DNA from 2 places in the Massilia sp. CFBP9026 genome. Region 1 is predicted to be linked to the other one. Evidence: predicted binding sites of a transcription regulator. Region 1 holds the regulator's gene; the other holds the start of a gene.
The links. Region 1 encodes FliA, which starts transcription of late flagellar genes. Its sites were predicted from a motif close to CTAAAGTTTNNNNNNNNNNNGCCGNTA; they were not measured.

Region 1 (8,856 bases):
CCCGACTGATGGTCCACAATATAGTAGCTGCCGGGAGGAATAGGACCGACGTTGGGAGTACAAATGAACTGTCGTTGGTTCACATGCCTTCCCAAGCCTGAGAACGCTGGAAAGTGAGTAGCGCCTATCTTAAACAGGCTCATTGGCTTGCCGTTGAGTTCGAACGTGCACTCGACCATGCGCTATCTCCTGGAAATTTAGTCCACACGCTTTTGATCATAGGGAGATGGCGTAGGCAGTCAGTGAGTCTTCGCAATACCTTGGCAGGTATACCGGCGTGGCGTGGGGCTACCCTGATCGTTCAGGGCGCAGCACCAGCGGGCGGTATTTGCGCCAGACCCAACGTGATAGCAATGTGACAGGGGGGGGCGGCGTGCGAATGCTGCCTGGTCAGTCAACTCCATGTAATGCGACCGTAAATGCCGCGCTGGGAGCGTCGACTATCGATCGACTGTGCGGTCGCGGATACGTTGCCAAATAAGGATGCCCGAATATGTGAGTCCCAGGACGAGAGGAAACGCGACGGCTAGTCCGAGCAGTACCTCGAGATCCCGAATTTCTTCCGCATTGTTTGCGCCATACAGATCAACAAGCCATATCGCGAATGGCTGGGGGATCGTCGGGAGCCGACTTGAATTGACGATCCATAGATGTGTAAGGGCGAAGCTGGCAAAAATGACCCATAGCGCGAGAATGAGTCGTTGGTTTGTCTTTTTCACCGGACGGTCACTCTTCCGTAGACTTTTAGTGTGCTGCCAGGAATACTCTTCTGACCCACGCCATCTCCATGAGCGCTGTGCTCCCAAGCTGTCGATCATAGGTAAATGGCGTATGCCGTCGATGAGCCTGCTCAAAACTGGCCTGTTCGGCAGCAGTCACTTGACGAACACCGTGCGCTCAACCTGCCCAAGGTCGGTAATGGTCACCAGCACATCCAGCGGCGTGTCGGAGTCGGCATGCAGATAGAACTCGACGCCGCCTGGCCCGCCCTCGGAATCGTGCGGTCCGATATTGGTCACATACACATTGGCCTGGCCCAAGTGGGGGTGGCCGGGAGAGGAATCGCTGGTAAAGGTCACAGCGCCCGGCCCAGCCCCACCGCTCCACTCCACGGCGGTGACCATGACGGCGGAGCGCTCGCACATCTTTTGCCAGTCCCAGTTGTAATTGCATCGCACGCGGCCCTGGACGTTGCGGTACAACAGTCGAATTGATTTGACCATGGTCTCCTCCCTGCGCCATCGATAAGGTGGCCTTGTCTGTTTAGACCTTTCTGCGGCGGCAAAGATCGCCCAGCCATAGACGCCTTTTGACGACAAATCCGGCTTGTCACTCCGTCAAAAGGTATCGGTTTTACTGATTCCGTCGAAATAGACCATTTTCCCCATCCTTTTCCCATGATGGTTTCCTGAGGGCATCGTCAATAATGCTTCCTATCGACAGGCATCGTGCCCGTCATGCAGAACCAGATTGAAGCGCGGAGAACCAGATGAAGGTTAAGAAATTTACGGCAGCAACTTCCCGAGATGCATTGCGCAAGGTGCGCGAAGCGCTGGGGCCGGATGCCGTCATCCTCTCCAACCGTCCAGTCGACGGCCAGGTCGAGATCCTGGCGCTGGACAACGATGACGTGGCCTCGCTGGCCGCGCCGGCCGCCGATTCGGAAATGGCCCAGCCGCGGCCGAACCTGCAGCTGCAGCAATTCGACGACGTGGCGCCTGCCGCACCGGCGCCAGCGCCAGCCTTCCTGTCGCGCCGCCTGCAGGACGCCGCCCCGGCCGCGCCAGCCGCACCGATCGCACCAGCCTACGCCGAGCCAGCCCCGACCTACGCCGAGCGCCGCGCTCCGGCCGCGGAGCCGGCGATCGACATGAGCGCCATGACCTCGATGATGAGCGCCGCCATCTCCCAGGCCAAGGAATCGGCCGCCGCCGAAATGAACGGCATGATGAGCGAGATCCGCGCCATGCGCGGCCTGATGGAAACCCAGCTGGCCGAACTGTCGTGGAACGCCACCGCCCAGCGCGAGCCGCAAAAGGCGACCGTGCTGCGCGAGATGCTGGCCGCCGGTTTCTCGGCCACCCTGGCGCGCTTCCTGATTGAAAAAATGCCGGCAACCAAGGATGCCGCGGAAGCCATGCGCTGGGTTAAGTCCGTGCTGACCCGTAACCTGACCACCATCGGCAACGAAGACGCGCTGCTGGAGCAGGGCGGCGTCTACGCCCTGGTCGGCCCGACCGGCGTCGGCAAGACCACCACCACCGCCAAGCTGGCCGCGCGCTGCGTGATGCGTCACGGCCCGGACAAGCTGGCCCTGATCACCACCGATGCCTACCGTATCGGCGGCCACGAACAACTGCGCATCTACGGCAAGATCCTGGGCGTGATGGTGCACTCGGTGAAGGACGAAGCCGACCTGCGCATCGCCCTGAAGGAACTGCGCAACAAGCACACCGTGCTGATCGACACCATCGGCATGTCGCAGCGCGACCACATGGTGGCCGAGCAGGTCGCCATGCTGTCCGGTTCGGGCGCCGACGTGAAGCGCCTGCTGTGCCTGAACTCGACCTCGACCAACGAAACGCTGAACGAAGTGGTGCGCGCCTATCAGGGCAGCGGCCTGCACGGCGCCATCATGACCAAGATGGACGAAGCCGCATCGATCGGCGGCGTGCTCGACGTCGTGATCCGCCAGAAGCTGAACCTGCACTACATCTCGAACGGCCAGCGCGTGCCGGAAGACCTGCACGTGGCCGACCGCGCCATGCTGGTCGACCGCGCCTTCCGCAACCGCGGCAACGCGGCCGCAGACGCCGACCTGCCGCTGATGATGGCCGCCGCCCAATCCGCTGCCGCACGCGAGGTGAACCTTGGCTAGTTTCGATTTCGACCAGGCCGAAGGCCTGCGTCGCATGCTGCAGGGCCCGCGTCCGCGCGTGGTCACGTTTCTGTCGGCCACGCCGGAAGACGACAAGGGCGCCATGCTGGTCAACCTGGGCGCCTCGCTGGCCCAGGCCGGCAACGACGTGCTGATCGTCGACGCCTGCGAAGTGGAATACGGCGTCGCACGCCGGCTCGGCATGAACCGCAGCGCCTCGCTGCTGCAGGTGGCGCGCCAGGAAAGCGCCTTGAATCAGGTGATCCGCCCGGCGCCGCAAGGCTTCTCGGTGGTGCCGATGGGCGCGCCCGAGACGGCGGCCGAAGCTCGTCGCCTGGGCAATACCTTCGACGTGCTGGCGCTGCAATCGGGAATCGTGATCGTCGACGCCGAACTCGGCCCGGACGGCGATTTCCCGGTGGCCTCGATGGTTGAATCCGAGATCGTGGTGCAGGTATCCACCAGCGCGGCGTCGATCACCAATGCCTATTCGCTGGTCAAGCGCTTGTCGCAGCAACTGGGCCGGCGCCCTTTCGGGATCCTTGTTACCGGTGCGACAGAGGCAGAAGCCAAGGTGGTATACGATAATATGTCAGCAGCAGCAACACGTTACCTTGCCGTCAAGCTCAGTTTCATGGGCTCGGTGCCGGCCGACGAGTACTTGCACCGGGCCGCGCGCCTGGGCCGGGCCGTGGTCGACGCCTTCCCATTGGCCGGCGCTTCGGTGGCGTTTCGCCAGCTGGCAGGCAAGTTCGCGCTGCACGCCATGCCGCAGTTCGGCAAGCAGGGGAGCGCAGCCCACTTTGGTTCGTAATCGATATCGGCAATAGAGCACAAGCAGAGAGAAGACTTACACCAGCATGTACACGGTCAAAGGGAAAGCGGACAAGAATTCTTTGCTGACGGAGCATATGCCGTTGGTAAAGCGCCTTGCCCACCACATGAAGGCCAAGCTGCCGCCTTCGGTGGAAGTGGATGACCTGGTGCAAGCCGGCATGATCGGCCTGCTGGATGCCATCAACCGCTACGAAGACAACCACGGCGCCCAGTTCGAGACCTATGCGGTGCTGCGCATCCGCGGCGCCATGCTCGACGAGCTGCGCAGCAGCGACTGGATGCCGCGCAGTACGCGCCAGAACATGCGCAAGGTCGAGAGCGCGATGCACGAGCTGCAGCAGCGCCTGGGCCGGCCGCCGAGCGAATCCGAAGTGGCCAAGTCGCTCAAGCTTTCGCTCGAGGATTACCAGGACATGCTGGCCGACTCGGGCGGCCACCAGCTGCTCTATTACGAAGATTTCCATGACGACGACGGCGACGGCAACTTCCTCGACCGTTACGCGGTGGATGACAGCGACCCCTTGCGCGGCCTGATGGAAACCGACTTCCGCCACGCGGTAATCGAGGCCATCGACAACCTGCCGCCGCGCGAAAAGCTGTTGATGGGCCTGTACTACGAAGAAGAGCTGAACCTGAAGGAAATCGGCGCCGTCATGGGCGTCTCTGAATCGCGGGTGTCGCAGCTGCACACCCAGGCCGTTGCGCGCCTGCGCACCACCTTGCGGGAGCATATATGGACTGGGCCAGCGTAATCGGCCTGGTGCTGGCGATCGCCGGCATCTTCCTCGGCTACACGCTCGACGGCGGCAGGTTCGCATCGCTGATGCAGCCGGCCGCCTTCGCCATTGTCGTCGTCGGCACCTTCGGCGCCGTACTGCTGCAGAGCGAAACGCGCACCTTCCTGCGCGGCATCGGCATGCTGCGCTGGGTATTCGTGCCGCCCAAAAACGGGCGCCAGAAGCTGTCGCGCGACATCACCCTGTGGAGCCAGACGGCGCGCCGCGACGGCCTGCTGTCGCTCGAGCAGTACATGGCCAAGGCCGACCCCTTCGTGGCCAAGGGCCTGCGGCTGGTGGTGGACGGCATCGCGCCGGACAAGCTGCGCAGCCTGCTCGAACACGAGATCAACGGCTATGAATTCGCCCAGCGGCAAGCGGCGCGCATCTGGGAGTCGGCGGCCGGCTATGCGCCGACGATCGGCATCCTGGGCGCCGTGCTGGGCCTGATCCACGTGATGGAAAACCTGTCCGACCCGGCGCGCCTGGGTTCCGGCATCGCGGTCGCTTTCGTCTCGACCGTGTACGGCGTCGGCCTGGCCAACCTGTTCTTCTACCCGGTCGGCAACAAGCTCAAGGCGATCGTCAACGACCGGGTCTCGCAGTACGAGATCCTGGCCGAGGTCTTCGCGGATCTCGCCAGCGGCGACCATGGCCGCGTGGTCGACGAACGCGTCGCCAGCCTGCTGGCGCGGCACTGATCGGGGAACCAGGTCATGGCCCGCAAGCGCTACGACGACGACGTCCCGCAAGAGCACCACGAGCGCTGGCTGATCTCCTACGCCGACCTGATCACCTTGCTGTTCGCCTTCTTCGTGGTGATGTATGCGATCTCCATCGTCAACGAGGGCAAGTACCAGGTGCTGTCGGACGCGCTGGGCGACGCCTTTGGTGGACGCGGCGCGGCGACCCAGGTCAATACCAATGTCGAGCCGGTGCTGCCGCTGTCGCACATCATCAACCGCAAGCGCAACGAGGCCGCCCGCCGCGAGCAGGAGCGCATGGGCGTGATGGCGCGCGAGCTGTCGGCGACCCTGCTGCCTCTGGTGAAGTCGGGCCAGGTGCGGGTGACCCAGAATGCGCGCGGCATCAGCGTGGAGATCAATGCCAGCGTGCTGTTCGAGCAGGGCCAGGCCTTGCTCGACCCTGAAGCGCGCGAAGTGCTGGGCGCCGTGGCGGGCCTCTTGAAGGACGATACCCACCGCATCGAGGTCGAGGGCCATACCGACGACGTGCCGATCGCCAGCCCCGTGTATCCATCGAACTGGGAACTGTCGACCGCGCGCGCATCGAGCGTGGTGCGGCTGTTCATCGACAACGGCCTGCCGCCCGCGCGCCTGTCGGCGATCGGGTTTGCCGACACGCGGCCGGTGGCGCCGAACACGGACATCGCCGGGCAAACCCGCAACCGGCGGGTGGCGGTGACCATCCTGGCGGCGCTGCCTGAAACAGGCGGTAACATACTGCCCTGAACTGTCACTCCAACTCGTGTCATAATCGAAAGGCGATTGCCGCGTTTGCGGCGGCGCGTTGGTAAACCGAGGTGGCCCCGTCCCGGAAGGAGGCAAGATGCATGTCAAACGAAGCATGCCGGCAGCTGTGCTGGCGACGTTGCTGGCGCTGGGCGGCCTGGCCGGCGCGGTCAAGGCCGTGGAGGCCAAGGTGAACGTGCATCACCGGCTTGAAGTCGAGACCGGCGCCAAGTCGGTCAAGGTGCGGGTGCTGATCGAGAACCGCGGCGACCAGTCGGTATGGATCCCGCGCGAGATCGCCCTGGGCGACGATCTGTCCGCCCCGCGCTTCAACCTGCGCACGCCCGGAGAAGAAGTGGCCTATACGGGCCGCATGGTCAAGCGCGCCGCGCCCGGCCCGGCCGACTACCTCGAGGTCAAGCCTCAGACCACGCACCTGAACACGATCGACATTACCGAAGCCTATGCCTTCAAGCCGGGGCAGCACAGCTACGAGATCCGCTATGCGGGGCCGTGGCTGAGTAGCCTGGGCAAGCTCGATGCGGCCAGTATCAAGAGCAGTCCGGCGATTCCGGTGAAGTTTTCGTTTACGCAGCGTTGAACGGTGACCGCGTCGGCCGATCGCGACACTGTTCTATTGTTAGCCTAAAAACGTCGTTCCCGCGCAGGCGGGAACCTAATTTTGCATGCGCTAACGCAGCGCTAATAACTTAGGTTCCCGCCTGCGCGGGAACGACGTGCTGGTGTTGTTGGCCATTGCCAGCGCCAGCAATCTTCCGACGCCCGACCCTCACTGCTGTACCGGCGTATTCTCCCCAAAATACTCATGTGAATCGGCGTTATTGATCGCCCGCTCCGGCGCCTCGCGCGCCAGCTCGGCGGCGCCGGCCTGGCCGTACACGTGGTCGTCGGTCGCCGCCACCACGTTGAAATGGCTGAGCTCATGCAGCAGGGTGCCGCCGCGCGAATCGGTGCCGGTCACGGCGGCGGCCCAGAACGCCCTGCACACCCACACGGTGTACGGCCGCGCCGGATACACATAGGCGAAATACGGCTCGTCGCAATCGCAATCGATCTTGACTGGCTTGTTCTCGAACGCATCCTTGATGGCCGTGAAATTGCTGGTGACCTTGGCGCCGCGCGCGGCGTCGAGCGCGCCGAACCACGTGGTGTAGCGCTCGCCATACTGCTTGCCCGAGGTGAGATAGGCATGGCTGTCGCCCGTCATCGCCCGTCCCGCATCCATCGCCGTCACCAACTGCTCCTGCTGGGCGTTCGAGCAGTTGGCGTAGCTCAGGCCGGCGGCGCCCGGTTCCGGCGCCATGCCGGCCGGCTTGGCGCCGCGCGGCAGGCGACCGTCGACCCAGATGCTGACCGGTTTCGAGACCAGCTCGCCGACCACCGCCTGGACACCGGCGCCCGGCGCCGGCATGGCCGCGCTGTGGTAGCGGATCGTGTAGCTGCCGGTCACGCTCATCTCGTACAGCCGCGACAGCTCCACCGTCTTGCTGAGCGAGGCGCCGGGCTCCAGGCGCACGTAGTCCGACGGGCCGGGCGCCGCGCGCTTGATCTGCCGGCCGAGGTAGCGCACCGGCTGGCCGTCGCGCCGCACCTCGAACAGGGGGGATTCGACCCCGTCGAGCGGCGTGCGCCAGCGCAGCAGGTGCTGCGCCGTGGCCGATGTGTTGGTCATGACGACACGCACGAGCACATCGTCGCCGCGGTCGACCGTCGGTTGCAGTGGGGTTACGGCAACCTCGACGTTGGCTGCGGCGCTGGCCGAGATGGCACAGCCGAGTACCGCAGTGGCAATCTGTAGCAGCTGGGGTGATAGCGGCATGATGGTTTCCCTAAGAGATATACATCAAGCACTTTCCCTCTGATATTTGTTACGGACATTGCGCTACTACAAGGCTGCACATCGAAGCGCTTGCGCACCATTCATGAGAAAGACGAGCGGCGTACCGGCCCCTGCGATCGTTCTCGAACGCATGTCAACGGACACGCGCGGCAACTGCTAGACTGTCTCTTTGATTTAACTCAGCAACAACATTTTAGCGAAGGTATCAATGTGGGCACGCTGATCAGAACCGGTATCGCAGGACTCGATGAAATCCTTCTTGGCGGCATTCCGCGTCATAACAACCTGATCGTCGAAGGCCCGCCAGGCTCGGGCAAGACGACGCTCGGCCTAGGTTTCATCCATGCGGGCGCCGAGCAGTATGACGAGCCCGGCGTGATCGTGTCGTTCGAACTCGATTCGGAGAAGCTGCTGCGTGATGCGGCAGGCTTCGACTGGGATCTGCAAAAGCAGATCGATGCCGGAAAGATCAAGATCATCCAGACCAGCCCCGCCGTGCTGCTGTCCGAGTTCCGCAACGGCGACGGCGTGTTCGCCGATGCGCTGCGCGGGATGGGCGCCAAGCGCCTGCTGATTGATGGCCTGACACCGATGCGCCTGTATGCCGAGGTGCATGACCTACCATTCCGCGAAGACGTCCATGTCCTGATCGAAGGCCTCAACCGGCTCGGCGTGACCACCATGGTCACGGCCGAACGCGACGAGTCGCTGGCAACGCCGGCGCATGAACGCTTCGTGTTCGACACCATCATCGAACTGCGCCGCGAGGAGCACAAGCGGCGGGTCGAGCGCCGCCTGACGGTCGCCAAGTCGCGCGGCCAGGATTTCATCGGTGGCAGCCACACCATGCGCATCGAGGCGCATCAGGGCGTGCATGTATATCGTCGCGCACAGTCGCGCCCCAAGCTGCTCGACGACCAGCCGACCTCGAACCAGCGCATCTCGACCGGCGCTCCCGCCATCGACGTCCTGATGGACGGCGGCCTGTACGAAGGCTCGGTGACCATGGTGAGCGGGATTTCGGGAACCGGC
Region 2 (8,856 bases), on a different contig from region 1:
ACGTGTCCTTCGTGCGCAACCAGAATCTGGTGGTGATCGATCTCAGCACCGGCGCCGAGCGCCAGCTGACGACCGATGGCAAGGGCACCGTGCACAATGGCGAAGCGGAATTCATCGCCCAGGAAGAAATGGACCAGCACACCGGCTACTACTGGGCGCCGGACGATTCGCACATCGCCTACCGCCGCTACGACGACGCGCCGGTGCCGGTGGTGCGCCGCTTCGAGATCTTCGCCGACCGCACCGAGGTGATCGACCAGCACTACCCGGCCGCAGGCGATCCGAACGTGGCGATCGAGCTGATGATCGTCGATCCGGCCACCGGCGCGCAGCGCAAGATCGACCTCGGCCAGGACAAGGACATCTACCTGGTGCGCGCCGACTTCAGCGCCGACGCCAAGACCCTCGTCTACCAGCGCCAGACGCGCGACCAGAAACGCCTCGACCTGGTGGCGGTCGACGTCGCCTCGCTGGCCCAGCGTCCGCTGTTCTCCGAAACCTCCAAGACCTGGGTCGAAGTCCATAACGACCTGCGCTTCCTCAAGAACCGCCAGGCCTTCGTCTGGGCGTCCGAGCGCAGCGGCCGCAAGCACCTGTATTTGTACGACCTGAACGGCAAGCTGCTGCACCCGATCTCGCGCGGCGGCTGGGGCGTGGACAATATCCTGGCCGTCGATGAAGGCGCCGGCAAGATCTATGTGTCGTCGAACCGCGACGCCGTGATCGACAAGCAGACCTATGCGCTGTCGCTGGATGGCCGCGGCGCCGACAAGCCGGCCCGCATCACCCAGGGCGACGGCTGGCACGAGGCTTCGTTCGCCGGCAACGGTAAATTGTTCGTCGATACCTATTCGAACCCGAACACCCCGCCGCAAGTGTCGATCCGCCGCGCCGACGGCAGCATGGTCGAGTGGATCGAGAAGAACGAACTCAATGCCAACCATCCATATACGCGCCACCTCGATGCGCACCTGCCGACCGAGTACGGCACCCTGAAGGCGGCCGATGGCCAGACCCTGCACTATTCGATCATCAAGCCGGCCGGTTTCGATGCGAATAAACGCTACCCGGTGTTCCTGTTCACCTATGGCGGCCCGCATTCGCAGCGCGTGACCCGCGCCTGGGGCAATTATTTTGACCAATACATGGCGCAGCAGGGCTTCGTGGTCTTCCGCCTCGACAACCGCGGCTCGGGCCGGCGCGAGCGCCAGTTCACCGACGTGCTGCACAACAACCTGGGCAAGCACGAAGTCGAAGACCAGGTGGCCGGCATCGACTGGCTGGCCAAGCAGAGCTTCGTCGATCCGAAACGGGTGGGCGTGTTCGGCTGGAGCTATGGCGGCTTCATGACCCTGCGCCTGCTGTCGGCTGCATCGGACAAGATCGCGATGGGCGTGTCGGTGGCGCCGGTGACGGACTGGGCGCTGTACGACACCCACTATACCGAGCGCTACGTCGGCGGCACGCCGAAGGGCGATCCGGAAGCCTATAAGCGCAGTGGCGTGTTCGCCCACCTGGACGGCATGAAATCGCACCTGCTGCTGATCCATGGTATGGCCGACGACAATGTGCTGTTCTCGAACACCACCCTGTTGATCGACGAACTCGTGAAGCGCAATGTGCAGTTCGACCTGATGACTTATCCGGGCGCCAAGCACGGCATGTCGGGCCGTACCAACCAGCGCCATGTGTATGGCCTGATCGAGTCCTACTTCAAGAAGCAGCTGGGCGGCACGCAGCCGAACTGATCAAGCTAGAAACTGCACGTCAAATGCACGTCGTCCCCGCGAAGGCGGGGACCCAAGTACTGCTTGCGCTATCGAGGCGCTTGCAAGCTTGGGTCCCCGCCTTCGCGGGGACGACGTTTTTCAGCTGCTGAAAGCTTACGGACGTGGCTTTGGACGGTTCACTTCGTCCACGGCATCCTTCACGACTTCTTTCGCGTCGCCATAGGCTTCCTGGGTCTTGCCCTCAGCCTGGTTCGCCAGGCCCTTGGCCTGCTGTTCGGTGCTGCCCACCACTTTGCCGGCGCCTTCTTGAATCTTGCCGCCGATGTCTTTCAGTTTGCCTTCGACTTGGTCTTTGTTCATGGTGTTCTCCTTGAATAATGCATGCCTGGATGGCCATGCGATGGATACAGAATAGCCCTTTCGCGCTTGCTCATCTGTTAGCGCACGCACACAGCGATGCGACCCCATCCGCGCGACATTTTTATGGCTTAAATGCTAATCTTTTCTTGCAACGCGGCCCGCCGCTCAAGAAGAGAATCCTCCATGAATAACAACAATACCGACACCGTGCCGGCAACCCAGGAAGCCCCCCAGGCCCAGCGCCGCCTGGCGCGCCGCGTGACCCTCGTCAATGGCATCGCCGTGCTGTTCATCCTCGGCCTGGCCGCCGTCGTGCTGGCGGCCGATGCGCTATTGCTGGTGTTCGCCTGCATCCTGTTCGCCATCCTGCTCTACAAATTGAGCGAGATCATGCATCGGCGCTTTCACATGCGACGCAAGCTCGCGCTCGGCATCGTCGTGCTGCTACTCGGCGCCATCGTCGGCCTGGGCGGCTGGGCCATGGCGCCGCAGATTTCCGAGCAGTCGACCCAGCTGGCGAAGGAAATCCCGGCCGCGATCGAGCGCCTGCAGGGCGAAGTCGCACAGCATCCCCTGCTCAAGCGCGTTGTGGACGAACTGCCGCCACCGGAAGACATCGTCAAACAGATGAGTTCGATGGTGCCGAATGCCGGCCTGTTCTTCACGGGCGTGCTGGGCGCGCTAGGCAACGTCGTCATCATCATTTTCGTCGGCATTTATTTTGCCGCCACGCCTGGCGTCTACACCGGCGGCTTCATCCGCCTGATCCCGCAACACAAGCGCGGCCGCGCGCGCGAAGTCATCGACGAGATGGGCGATTCGCTGGCCAGCTGGCTGCTCGGCAAGGCGCTGTCGATGCTGATCGTCGGCACTACCACCGCGATCGGCCTTTCCCTGCTGGGCGTGCCGCTGGCGCTGATCCTGGGCATCATCGCCGGCCTGATGGACTTCATCCCCTACCTCGGCCCGATCATGGCAGGCATCCCGGCGGTGCTGCTGGCGCTGTCGATCAGTCCGGAAATGGCGATGTATGCGCTGCTGCTGTTCGCGGCGATCAATATGCTCGAAGGTTATGTGCTGCAGCCGATGATCGAAGCCAAGGCGATCGATCTGCCGCCCGCGCTGGTGATCGTGATGCAGCTGATCTTCGGCACCCTGTTCGGCTTCGCCGGCGTGGCGCTGGCGACGCCGCTGGCGGCCGTGCTGTCGGTGCTGGTCAAGATGCTTTATATAGAAGATGTGCTGGGGGACAGACCGGCGAAGGGAGCGGTGCCCGATTGAGCCGGCGCCGGGCGATCAGGCACATCTTTCGGAGTTTCAGGTCTACGTGTGCGTTCTGACCGGCGTCATGATGGAAGCCTGCTTCCACGACGCGAAAGGAACGAAGATGAGACGCCACGCCATCATTGTCGTGCTGGTCCTTGCCAGCGTACATGCGGCGCATGCACAAACTCAGTCAGTCGCTGGCCAGTGTCCTACCAGCGGCCCGGGCAGCGCCGAGCGGCGCGCCCGCGACGTCGTCATGGTGGGATGGGAAAGAAAGCCAGGCGACGGCCCGCTGGTGTTCCGCGAGAAGTTCGCCGGCGACTACGAATGGTCCGACGCCCGCGACCGCCTCTACTATGACGATTTCTCGCCCAATCCGCGCCCGGTGCGCGATCCCGATGCCTATGGCGCCATCTGGGCGCCGATCTTCAGCGGGCTGCGCAGCGCGCGCCACGCGATCAGCATCGAACCGACGGCGGTGTATGGCGGCAACCTGGCCGTCTCGACGCTCGAATTCGTCGCCCTGATCGAACCGGCCGACGGCGCGACGCGTCCGATCCGCACGCTGATGACCTTGACCTGGCGCTGCCATGCCGATGGCTGGCGCATCATCCGCGAACACAACTCCACCAAGATAGTCGCGGCGGACAGTATCCAGTCCTATTTCAAGACAGCGGCCAAATAGCAGAACGGCCCGGTCGCGTTCACGACCGGGCCGTTCCGGAAGACAGGCTGGATCAACGATTGCCTTTGGCGATTTCCTTCACGTCGCCGACCTTCTTCTGAGCCTTGCCCTCGGCCTGGTTCGACAGGCCTTCGCTCTGCTGCTGGCGGCTGCCGACAGCTTCGCCGACCTTCTGCTGCACCTTGCCGCCGATTTCCTTCGCCTTGCCTTTGACTTGATCCTTGTTCATTGCAATCTCCTTGCCTGTTACGTGGATGAGCCTTGAGAATAAGGGTAACTTCCAGGCGGTTCTGTTCGACGCTTAACAAACAGGCTTACGCCAAACGCTGGCCAGCCACGGTTGCTGTTCGCGTGGCAAACCAGGCGGACGGTAGTAGTGATGCAGGGCGGTAAAGCCAGCTGCAAGCAGGTAGCGCTCCCAAGTGGCGTAGTCGTAATAACTGCCATAGCGCGCGCCGTTCCAGCCTTCCTGGTTATCCCCGCGCGGATTCGAACTGAACAGCACCCCTCCCGGCTTCAGTGCGGCGTGCAGATGTGTCAACACCTGCGGCAAGGCGGCGCTGGGCACATGGAACAGCACGGCATTGGCAAAGATGCCGTCAAAGGTCGCTTGAGGCAGATCAAGGTGCAGGAAATCCTGGTGCCACACCTCGCAGCCGCTGTAATCGCGCGCCATGGCCACGAAGCGTTCGCTGCCGTCGACGCCGATGGCGCGATGGCCGAGCGCGCTGAAGGTCTTGAGGTCGCGCCCCGGTCCGCAGCCCAGGTCGAGGATGGTGTAGGGCGCCGGGACCGCGATCGCGTCCAGCAGTGCGGCGATGTTCTGGCTGACGTCGTGGTCGATCGTGCCGGCGAAAAAGGAATCGGCATTGTGCTCGTAATGCGCGAGCGTGCGGCGGGCGATGTCGTCGTGCGCGTCTTGCGGCTTGTCGTGATTGTTCTCATGATCCATGACGACAGTATGCCAGCTGGCGGCCCCAGAAAAAAAATTCAAAAAAAATTCAAAAAAACCCTAAAGTTCCCAAAATCGCTGCCGTAAAAGAACCAGACAACCGGCAATCCGGCCGGAGTTTCATTGTTTTGGTGGCAACATGAACGCAAACGAAGTCCTCGCGATGTACGAAAACCTGGCTGGCCTGACCCGTCAGATGTCGGATGCCGCCAAAGCCGGAGACTGGAACGAGTTTGCCAACCTGAACGTGGAAGCCAAGGTCGAAGCGCGCAGCGCCACCGCCGGCATGCCGGCCCTGGAAGGCGCCCAGCGCCTGCGCAAGATCGACCTGCTCAAGCAGCTGATGGCCAACGACCGCGCGATCCGCGACGTGACCGAGCCATACGATGGCCAGCTGGAGCGCGCGCTGCAAGCGCACTGATTCCTGGCGAATCCTGAACCAAGGCACCTGCGGGTGCCTTTTTTTGTTGCCGGAATAAGTAACAGTGGCGCGTGGGGCGGTCGAAGCGCCAAAGAAAAAGCGCCCATCGGGCGCCTTGGCTGCCATCGAGCCAGAAGCTCGACCGCGAATCGGGTGGAGGACGAACCCCAGCTATCTGCTGGCGTCGCCTCTTGCCGGTTGCTCCCGGCGTCCATTGCCACTGCAGGCAAGTGGACTGCTTCCGATCACAGGCGTTTCATCAACGGTCGTCTGTTGTCGCGCCACGCTATCGGTGGTGGCTGCGCAGACCCTGTGCCGTCTGTGACCTCGTCGATCACAAATCCAGTATAACGCAAAATCAAACTTGTGTAGACATTTCCTGTTCAGCGTCGTCCAGCTTCGGCTCGACCGGTTCCTGGCTCGCTTTCTTGCGCCCGAAACGCTGGCGCAGGCGGGCCATCAAGGGCACTCCGGGCATGGGCTGGATCCCCCCTCCCCGCTTGCGACGACGCACCATCAGGATCGCAGCGCCGGCCAGCGCCAGCACGGCGCCGACGCCGCCGGCGATCCAGCCCCAGGGCGTCGACGCCTCCGGTTCGGGCGCCGGACGCCGCCGTGCCGGATGGGGCTTGTTCGGGTCGGCCGGCCGCGGCTTGCTGACGGCGGCCGGACTGGCGCCTAGCGCGACCTGCAATACTTTTACCTTGTCTTCCAACTGGCCGATCTGTTCGCGCAACTGCGCATTCTTGTAGTCCAGCGCGGCGCACACGGTTGAACGGTCGACATCGGGCGCGGGCGCGCAGGCGGCCGGGGCGGCCAGTGGCAGGGGCAGCGCCTTGGGGGCCGGCTTCGGCTCGGCTGCAGGTGCCGGCTTGGCTTCCTGTTTCGGTTCCGGTTTGGATTCGGGTTTGGGCTCCTGCGTCGGCTTCGGTGCGATCTTCGCAACGACCGGCTTGGGCGGTGGCGGCGGACGCGGGCGTGGCGGCGGCTTGGCCACGACGGGCGCGGGCGCAGGTGTGTCGGCCACGACCGGCGCCGCGATCCTGACTGGCGCCGGCGGTGGCGGCGGGTTCGGATTCGGCGCCATCGACAAGGTCACCAGGCGAACGCCGCGCTGGCCGCCATCGGCCAATTCCAGGAACAAATGCAGGCGGCTTGATTCAACCGGCGCCAGCGAGGTCACGTGCAGGAACTGACGGCCGTTACGCTGCGTCACAGTCATATTGAGTGTCGACAGCACGTGCGGCATGCCGATATTGGCGCCACGGTAGACGTTCGGGTCGGCCAGGCGCACCTGGACCGGGGTCGCCGGGGCGTCGAGCATGGTCAGTTCGATGTCGGCCGCGAGCTGCTGGCCGATATAGGAACGCACCTGCGCATCGCCCAGTTCGGCCGCGCCGGCGGCGCCGGACAGCAGCGCGCATGTGATGATCAGGGGGAGGCGGCTAGCCATAAGGAATACCGAGAGTGAAGCCCAAGCATGATTAACGGACATTGCGATAAACTCTTTAATCCCAGCCCCTTGCATAACAGGAATGTCTATGGAAAACAGGATTGAGAAGGACAGCTTTGGCCCGATCGACGTGCCCGCCGATCGTCTATGGGGGGCGCAGACCCAGCGCTCGCTCCACCACTTCCACATCTCCACCGAGCGCATGGCGCCCGAGCTGGTCGCGGCGCTGGCCCAGGTCAAGCGCGCGGCGGCGGCGGTCAACCGCTCGCTCGGCAAGCTTTCCAGCGACAAGGCCGACGCCATCATCCGGGCTGCGGACGAAGTGCTCGACGGCCGCCATCCGGCCGAATTCCCGCTCGCCGTGTGGCAGACCGGCTCGGGCACGCAGAGCAATATGAACATGAACGAGGTGCTGGCCAACCGCGGCTCCGAGCTGCTGGGCGGCGAGCGCGGCGAAGGCCGCATGCTGCACCCGAACGACCACGTCAATATGGGCCAGTCGTCGAACGACATCTTCCCGACCGCCATGCACGTGGCCGCTGCCTGGGCCCTGGCCAAGGAAGTATTGCCGGCGCTGGCCCAGCTGCGCGGCACCCTGCTGCGCAAGTCGCGCGACTTCGAGCCGATCGTCAAGATCGGCCGCACCCACCTGCAAGATGCGACGCCGCTGACCCTGGGCCAGGAGTTCTCCGGCTACGTGGCCCAGCTCGAGTATTCCGAGCAGCAGCTCAAGTCCGCCCTGCCCGGCCTGCTGCTGCTGGCCGCCGGCGGCACCGCCGTGGGCACCGGCCTGAATGCCCACCCCGAATTCGCCCCCCGCATCGCGGCCGAGCTCGGCTCGCGCACCGGCCTGTCGTTCAAGACCGCGCCGAACAAGTTCATGGCCCTGGCCGCCCACGACGCCATGGTCGCCGCCCACGGCGCCTTCAAGACCCTGGCCACGGCCCTCATGAAGATCGCCAACGACGTGCGCTGGATGGCGTCCGGCCCCCGCTCGGGCCTGGGCGAGATCACCATCCCCGAGAACGAGCCGGGCAGCTCGATCATGCCGGGCAAGGTCAATCCGACCCAGTGCGAGGCCCTCACCATGCTGTGCTGCCAGGTGTTCGGCAACGACGTCGCCATCACGGTCGGCGGCTCCCAGGGCAATTTCGAGCTCAATGTGTTCAAGCCCATGATCGTGCACAACTTCCTGCAAAGCGCGCGCCTGCTGGCCGACGGCATGCGCTCCTTCGACGAGCATTGCGCACAGGGTATCGAGCCGAATCGCGCCCGGATCGGCGAGCTGATGGAGAAATCGCTGATGCTGGTGACTGCACTGGCGCCGCACATCGGGTATGATCGCGCCGCGCAGATCGCCAAGAAGGCATCGACGGACGGCCTGACCTTGCGCCAGGCCGCCCTGCAGAGCGGCTTCGTCGACGAACAGCAGTTCGACCAATGGATCGTGCCGATCGACATGACGCGTCCGGATCCAGCGTAATCCGACGAGGGCGCGCAGGGTTGGCGCAGCCGCCAACCCACGCGCATGCGCTTCGCGTGCGCACATACTTAGCGGCCTCATCAATCGTACGCCGCCTTCACCAACCCGAGGATAGAATGCAAAAAATAGTTTTCGATTTGACATCAGAATTCGTCGAGGTCAATCAGCTGCTGAAGCTGGTCGGCCTGGTCGACAGCGGCGGCGCCGGCAAGAACATGGTCGCCAGCGGCGTGGTGTCGGTCGATGGTAAACAGGAGCTGCGCAAGACGGCGAAGATCCGCACTGGCCAGACCGTCTCGGTCGGCGACGTGCGCATCACCGTGCAGTAAGCTGTTGGAGCCCGCAACCGGGCTTCTAGTGCGAAGAAATGGAGCGCCAGAACGGCGTTCTTATGTTTGCGCGCTAACAAACAGAGCGGGGCTTCCTTGTTTATATTTTAAGACGTCACTCATACGGCTTAGAGGTGAAGGCGATGGAAACCCCGGAACACCATGCACAATCGCAGG

Region 2: the regulator FliA is predicted to act here: its motif matches at 5,054-5,080, upstream of SOM28_RS22805 (flagellar protein FliT).

Annotation. Positions count from the first base shown of each region.
Region 1 is NZ_JAXCWH010000003.1:388,506-397,361, forward strand. It holds gene SOM28_RS10100 (DUF2778 domain-containing protein) at 1-179, opposite strand, end outside; gene SOM28_RS10105 (hypothetical protein) at 876-1,223, opposite strand; gene flhF (flagellar biosynthesis GTPase FlhF) at 1,490-2,878, shown strand; gene SOM28_RS10115 (MinD/ParA family ATP-binding protein) at 2,871-3,692, shown strand; gene SOM28_RS10120 (RNA polymerase sigma factor FliA) at 3,739-4,467, shown strand; gene SOM28_RS10125 (flagellar motor protein) at 4,449-5,192, shown strand; gene motD (flagellar motor protein MotD) at 5,208-5,963, shown strand; gene SOM28_RS10135 (hypothetical protein) at 6,061-6,564, shown strand; gene SOM28_RS10140 (M35 family metalloendopeptidase) at 6,754-7,803, opposite strand; gene SOM28_RS10145 (ATPase domain-containing protein) at 8,035-8,856, shown strand, end outside.
Region 2 is NZ_JAXCWH010000011.1:58,806-67,661, reverse strand. It holds gene SOM28_RS22835 (S9 family peptidase) at 1-1,748, shown strand, start outside; gene SOM28_RS22830 (CsbD family protein) at 1,884-2,090, opposite strand; gene SOM28_RS22825 (AI-2E family transporter) at 2,274-3,371, shown strand; gene SOM28_RS22820 (YybH family protein) at 3,478-4,041, shown strand; gene SOM28_RS22815 (CsbD family protein) at 4,094-4,270, opposite strand; gene SOM28_RS22810 (class I SAM-dependent methyltransferase) at 4,343-4,993, opposite strand; gene SOM28_RS22805 (flagellar protein FliT) at 5,133-5,414, shown strand; gene SOM28_RS22800 (FimV/HubP-related protein) at 5,773-6,867, opposite strand; gene fumC (class II fumarate hydratase) at 6,956-8,350, shown strand; gene SOM28_RS22790 (RNA-binding S4 domain-containing protein) at 8,467-8,679, shown strand; gene SOM28_RS22785 (DUF883 family protein) at 8,823-8,856, shown strand, end outside.